Regions from separate parts of the Burkholderia multivorans ATCC BAA-247 genome, predicted to be linked through region 2. Evidence: predicted binding sites of a transcription regulator. Region 2 holds the regulator's gene; the other holds the start of a gene.

Region 1 (3,403 bases), 210 kb from region 2:
GCTGTTCCGCCTGATCGGCGCCGGCTTCGTGCTGCTCACGCTGACGCTCGCGTCGGGCATCCTGTTCAGCGAGCAGGTCGATGCGCGCGCACTGCGCCTCGATCACAAGACGGTGTTCGCGATTCTGTCGTGGCTGATGTTCGGCGGCCTGCTGATCGCGCGCAAGACGTCCGGCTGGCGCGGGCGCGGCGCGGCGCGCTGGGTGCTCGTGTCGTTCGCCGCGCTGCTGCTCGCGTATGTCGGCAGCCGGTTCGTTTTTGAGGTGCTGCTGCACCGCTCCGTCGTTTGACCGCAGGTTTCCGATGCGACAGATTCTTCTCCTGATTCTTCTCTTCTTCGCCGGTTCGTGGCTTGCGCGCAAGCTGCGTCACGCGCAGGAGCAGGCGCGCGCAGGCCGCGGCGCCGATGCGTCCGGCGCGCCGGGCTACGGCGCCGGTGCCGCGCGTCCGAACGGCGATGCGCGCTCGCTGCCGGAGCCGATGGTGCGCTGCGCCGAGTGCGGCGTGCATGCGCCGAAGGGCGATGCGATCGCGGCGGCGAGCGGCGAATACTTCTGCAGCACCGAGCACGCGCAACGTCACGCCGCACGCGCGGGCGGCGCGCGATGACCGACGCGCGGCGGCTGTCGGTCGACGCGGCCGGCTGGGTGCGCGAAGCGCGCCACGCGCGCTCGCCGAACTTCGAGGCGCGGCCCGCGGGCGCGGTGCCGTCGCTCGTGATCGTGCACAACATCAGCCTGCCGCCCGGCGAGTTCGGCGGCGACGCGATCGAGGCGCTGTTCCTGAACCGCCTCGACTGCGACGCGCACCCGTACTACCAGCGTAACCTGCGCGACGTGCGCGTGTCCGCGCATTTCCTGATCCGCCGCGACGGCGAGCTCGTGCAGTTCGTGTCGTGCGACGAGCGCGCGTGGCACGCCGGTGCGTCCGAGTTTTTCGGCCGGCCGCGCTGCAACGACTTCTCGATCGGCATCGAGCTCGAAGGCGCGGACGACGTGCCGTTCGACGATGCGCAATACGCGACGCTCGCCGTGCTCGCGCGCACGCTCGCCGCGCGTTATCCGGTCGACGCGTTCGCCGGGCATTCCGACGTCGCGCCCGGCCGCAAGACCGACCCGGGTCCGCATTTCGATTGGCAACGCTTCGCGCGCGATGCCGGGTTCGGCGCCGAATACTTTCCTTTCCGGCAGCAGTGAGCGCAGGGTTTTTTTGACCGGGAAACCCCTTTTCTCGGATCAATGCCTTGTCGCGTCTGCCCGTGCGCGATGTCAAGACCTCCGGCGCAAATTCTCCGTTTGGACCTCGCCGGAATGTCCACTATACTTGGTGCCTGTTGAGCGGTTCTGCACTAGATATAGTGTGTGTCGCAGGGGAAACCCGAGCGGCACCGGCCGGTGGGCAACGCCGGCGAACGGGGTTCTCAGGGCGGCGCGTCAGGCCGGGCAGTCCAGGCGCCGCAATCAGCGCAGCGAACATCGCGGGTAGGGTAGACATGACGAAGCACACGACCGAACCGGTTGTCGCGCATCGACGGAACCGGCTTCCCCGACGCATCGCTCGCCTCTTACCGCTTGCGCACCGCATCGCGCAGCGTTCGTTTTAATCCGCGGTTCTCTCCGCACCATCCAACACCAGGAGCTTTGCACATGCAAACCACCGACAACGCGACGTCCCAGTACGAGAGCGCATCGAGCCGTCCTCTCGGCGGGGCCGAACAAGGCGCGCCGGCGCTCGCGCCGCAGGCAACGTTCGCCGACTACAAGGTGATCCGCCGCAACGGCAGCGTGGTGGCGTTCGAGCCGTCGAAGATCGCGATCGCGGTGACCAAGGCTTTCCTGGCCGTCAACGGCGGGCAGGGCGCCGCGTCCGCGCGCGTGCGCGAGCTCGTCGACCAGCTCACGCGCAACGTCGTGCGCGCGCTCGTGCGCAGCCGCCCGAACGGCGGAACGTTCCATATCGAAGACATCCAGGATCAGGTCGAGCTCGCGCTGATGCGCGGCGGCGAGCACAACGTCGCGCGCGCGTACGTGCTGTATCGCGAGAAGCGTCACCTCGAGCGCCAGCATGCGGGCGAGGAAACGGCGGCGGTGCGCGAGACGACGGGCGGCATCAACGTCGTCGACAACGGTGTCACGCGTCCGCTCGACATGAACGCGCTGCGCGCGCTGATCGTGTCGGCATGCGACGGCCTCGGCGCTGCGGTTAACCCTGATCCGATCGTCGCGGAGACGGTGAAGAACCTGTACGACGGCGTGCCGATGAGCCAGGTCTACGACTCGGCGATCCTCGCTGCGCGCACGATGATCGAGAAGGATCCGGCATACAGCCAGGTCACGGCCCGCATCCTGCTGCACACGATCCGCCGCGAGATCCTCGGCGAGGAAGTCGTGCAGGCCGACATGTCGACGCGCTACGCCGAGTATTTCCCGCAGTTCCTGAAGCGCGGCGTCGAAGCCGGCCTGCTCGACGACAAGCTGCTGCAGTTCGACCTGAAGCGCCTCGGCGAAGCGCTCGACGCGAGCCGCGACCTGCAGTTCGGCTACCTCGGCCTGCAGACGCTGTACGACCGCTACTTCCTGCACGTCGACGGCACGCGCATCGAAATGCCGCAGGCGTTCTTCATGCGCGTCGCGATGGGCCTGTCGCTGAACGAGATCGACCGCGAAGCGCGTGCGATCGAGTTCTACAACGTGCTGTCGAGCTTCGACTTCATGAGCTCGACGCCGACGCTGTTCAACTCGGGCACGCACCGCTCGCAGCTGTCGTCGTGCTATCTGACGACGGTCGCGGACGACCTCGACGGCATCTATGAAGCGCTGAAGGAAAACGCGCTGCTGTCGAAGTTCGCCGGCGGCCTCGGCAACGACTGGACGCGCGTGCGCGCACTCGGCTCGCATATCAAGGGCACGAACGGCAAGTCGCAGGGCGTCGTGCCGTTCCTGAAGGTCGTCAACGACACGGCCGTCGCGGTGAACCAGGGCGGCAAGCGCAAGGGCGCGGTCTGCGCGTACCTCGAATCGTGGCACCTCGACATCGAGGAATTCCTCGAGCTGCGCAAGAACACGGGCGACGACCGGCGCCGTACGCACGACATGAACACGGCGAACTGGATTCCCGACCTGTTCATGAAGCGCGTGATGGAAGGCGGCGAATGGACGCTGTTCTCGCCGTCGACCTGCCCGGATCTCCACGACAAGTTCGGCGCGGACTTCGAGGCGGCTTACACGGCTTACGAAGAGAAAGTCGCGCGCGGCGAGATCAAGCTGTTCAAGAAGATTCCGGCGCAGCAGCTGTGGCGCAAGATGCTCGGCATGCTGTTCGAGACGGGCCATCCGTGGATCACGTTCAAGGATCCGTGCAACGTGCGCTCGCCGCAGCAGCACGTCGGCGTCGTCCACTCGTCG
Region 2 (3,403 bases):
CGGCCAGCACGAGCAGTCCGACGAGCATCGCGATCAGCACTTCGAGCAGCGTATGCGCACGCATCCGGCGTTCAGCGTTCATCCGCATCGACCTCCCGAAACGGAATGCGCACGCATGATGGCGGCTGCGCCGAGGGAATCGCGTTCCCGCACTGCGCCTGCGAAGGCGCTACGGTACGCTCGCCGCGCCAGGCCACGATCGCGAATTGCACGCCGCCGGGCCCGCTCGCAATCGCAGTCGAACCGCCGGGCAACGATGCAGCCGACAACGTCGCGACGCCACCGTCCGCGCCGCGAGCGGCACGCCGATATTCGAGGCGCGCGTCGGCAAGCCACAGCGCACGCTCGCGCCATACCGTCGCCCGCTGCGCACGCGCCATCGCGAGCTGGCTGCCCGCCACCGCCAGCATCACGATCGCGAGCAGCGCGATCGCCAGCATCGCTTCGAGCAGCGACGTGCCGCGCGACCGGTTGCGCGCCGCGATCATGCCGCGTCGCACCGGCCGGTCGACAGGCGCGCGCGGCCGCCCGCCGCAAGTCGTACGCAGCGGGACAGGCGCGCGCCATCGAGCGCCGGCACATCGCGCCGCGGACGCAATTCGAAGCGCCGGATTCCGCCGATCACCTGCCCCGCGGGCGGCACGAAAGCCAGTTCCTGCGCGGCGCCCGCCACGGCAATTTCCCGATCCTGCGGATAGCGCCGCAACACGCGCAACGCGCCTTCGAGCTCGCCCGCGACGACCCAGTCGCATGACCACTCGGCCGACCCGCAGCGCTGCGCGGCGTGCAGACAACCGCCGTTGCGGTCGGCACGACAGAGCGTGACGCGTACGCCGAGACGCGTTGCCTCGGCGCGCGCGAACGACAGCGCACCGAGCAATGTGCGAGCGCGCGCATCGACACGCTCGCGCATCCGCCACTGATCGAAGACGGGCACGGCGTAGAGGCCGAGACCGGCCGCAATCGCAATCGCGACCATCAGTTCGACGAGCGTGAAGCCGCCGACGTGTCGCCCGCCTTTCATTCCTGCCTGCCCGCACCGTTCCATCGCCGCGCTCCGCCAACGTGATGCAACGACTCTAGCGACGTGCGGCGACGCGCACCATATGCCGAACGGCCGACTGACGGCGAGCGCGTGCAACCGACACAATCGGCGCGAACTGAACGACAGGAGCAGGCGATGAACGGACGCAGCGCGTCAGCGCTTACGCGGAGGCTTGGCGGGAGAGGCGCGACGGAACTCTTCGATCACGTCGGCAAATTCGGACACGTCCTCGAACCGGCGATACACCGATGCGAAGCGGACATAGGCAATCGTATCGAGGCCGCGCAACTCGTTCATCACGAGTTCGCCGAGCTTCTCGCTACGGACTTCACGCTCGCCGGTTGCGAGCAGTTGATATTCGATGCGAGCGACCGCCGCGTCGATCGCATCCGCAGCAACGGGCCGCTTGCGCAGCGCGAGTTGCATGCTGGCGACGATCTTGCGACGGTCGAATTCGGTGCGGCTGCCGTCCTTTTTCACGACGGACGGCAGAGCCAGCTCGACCCGTTCGTACGTCGTGAAACGCTTGTCGCAAGCCGAGCAGCGACGGCGCCGGCGAATCGCGGCGCCATCTTCGGACACACGCGAGTCAACTACCTGCGTGTCGTCGTGCCGGCAGAACGGGCAGCGCATCGTCGATCAGCGGTAGACCGGGAAGCGCTTGGTCAGCTCGGCGACCTGAGCACGCACGCGCTCGATCGTCGCTGCGTCTTCCGGGTTCTCGAGCACGTCGGCGATCAGGTTGCCGACCTGCTCCGCTTCGGCCGGGCCGAAGCCGCGCGTGGTCATCGCCGGCGAGCCCAGACGAATGCCGCTCGTCACGAACGGCTTTTCCGGATCGTTCGGAATGGCGTTCTTGTTCACGGTGATGTGCGCGGCGCCCAGCGCGGCTTCCGCCGCCTTGCCGGTGATGTTCTTCGCACGCAGGTCGACCAGCATCACGTGGCTTTCGGTACGGCCCGACACGATCCGCAGGCCGCGCTTGACGAGCGTCTCGGCCAGCACGCGTGCGTTCTCGACCACCTTCTGCTGATAGGCCTTGAACTCCGGCGACAGCGCTTCCTTGAACGCCACGGCCTTCGCCGCGATCACGTGCATCAGCGGACCGCCCTGGATGCCCGGGAAGATCGCCGAGTTGATCTGCTTCTCGTACTCGGCCTTCATCAGGATCACGCCGCCGCGCGGGCCGCGCAGGCTCTTGTGCGTGGTCGTCGTGACGAAGTCGGCGTGCGGCACCGGGTTCGGATACACGCCGGCGGCGATCAGCCCCGCGTAGTGCGCCATGTCGACCATCAGGTATGCGCCGACCGACTTCGCGATCTTCGCCAGACGCTCGAAGTCGATCTTGAGCGCGAACGCCGACGCGCCCGCGACGATCAGCTTCGGCTTGTGCTCCTGCGCGAGCTTCTCGGCCGCTTCGTAGTCGATGTCTTCGTTCTCGTTCAGCCCGTAGCTGACCACGTTGAACCACTTGCCCGACATGTTGACCGGCGAGCCGTGCGTGAGGTGGCCGCCGTGCGCGAGGCTCATGCCCATGATCGTGTCGCCCGGCTTGAGCATCGCGAAGAACACGCCCTGGTTTGCCTGCGAGCCGGAGTTCGGCTGCACGTTGGCCGCTTCGGCGCCGAACAGTTGCTTGACGCGGTCGATCGCGAGCTGCTCGACGACGTCGACGTACTCGCACCCGCCGTAGTAGCGCTTGCCCGGATAGCCTTCCGCGTACTTGTTCGTGAGCTGCGAGCCCTGCGCGGCCATCACGGCCGGGCTCGTGTAGTTTTCCGACGCGATCAGCTCGATGTGCTCTTCCTGGCGACGGTTTTCCTGCTCGATCGCTGCAAAGACTTCGGGATCGACGTTCGCGATGGTGCTTTGGGCTCTGTCAAACATACGGTTTCCGTTAAGTGTGTACAGGTTGACCGGGTGGCCGAGTACACTGCGCTGCTGGCAGGACCAGCTCGACGTGGCGGAAGAATCCGAGTGACGCGAGGCAGGACAGCCACCGGCGATGCACGCGACGGCGCACAACGGCTGCCCAGGCGAACGGCAAAAACGGCGCCCTGCGCTTCACGGTGGGATGCTCCACCTTGAACCCGAGGGTTCTATCGCCAGTCACGCAGGGGTGATGAGCGCGTTAGTGTATTGGATGCGCCATGAATAGGCAACCGCGCCCCCGGCCGCACGAAGAATCGGGGCCGGAACCGAGTCGCCTTGTCCGGCGCACGCGACGCCGTTGTCGCGGTGCGGCAATCCCGGCGCGTTTGCGCGATACTACGCGCTACTTTTTTACCGACCAGGAGCAGCAATGATCGTGTTCGTCACAGGCGCGTCCGCCGGCTTCGGCGCCGCCATCGCCCGTGC

Evidence for each region. The regulator NrdR, encoded in region 2, represses ribonucleotide reductase genes. The targets are predictions, from matches to a motif close to CACNANATNTNGTG.
Region 1: a site for NrdR is predicted at 1,346-1,359, ahead of NP80_RS15555 (ribonucleoside-diphosphate reductase subunit alpha). Genes of this name have one in related genera too.

Annotation. Positions count from the first base shown of each region.
Region 1 covers NZ_CP009832.1:666,609-670,011, forward strand. The annotation lists gene NP80_RS15540 (cytochrome C assembly family protein) at 1-289, shown strand, start outside; gene NP80_RS15545 (PP0621 family protein) at 303-608, shown strand; gene ampD (1,6-anhydro-N-acetylmuramyl-L-alanine amidase AmpD) at 605-1,195, shown strand; gene NP80_RS15555 (ribonucleoside-diphosphate reductase subunit alpha) at 1,646-3,403, shown strand, end outside.
Region 2 covers NZ_CP009832.1:872,567-875,969, reverse strand. The annotation lists gene NP80_RS16465 (type IV pillus assembly protein) at 1-82, opposite strand, end outside; gene NP80_RS16460 (type IV pilus modification PilV family protein) at 72-488, opposite strand; gene NP80_RS16455 (GspH/FimT family pseudopilin) at 485-1,048, opposite strand; gene nrdR (transcriptional regulator NrdR) at 1,199-1,678, opposite strand; gene glyA (serine hydroxymethyltransferase) at 1,685-2,932, opposite strand; ZMP/ZTP riboswitch at 3,069-3,168, opposite strand; gene NP80_RS16440 (SDR family NAD(P)-dependent oxidoreductase) at 3,348-3,403, shown strand, end outside.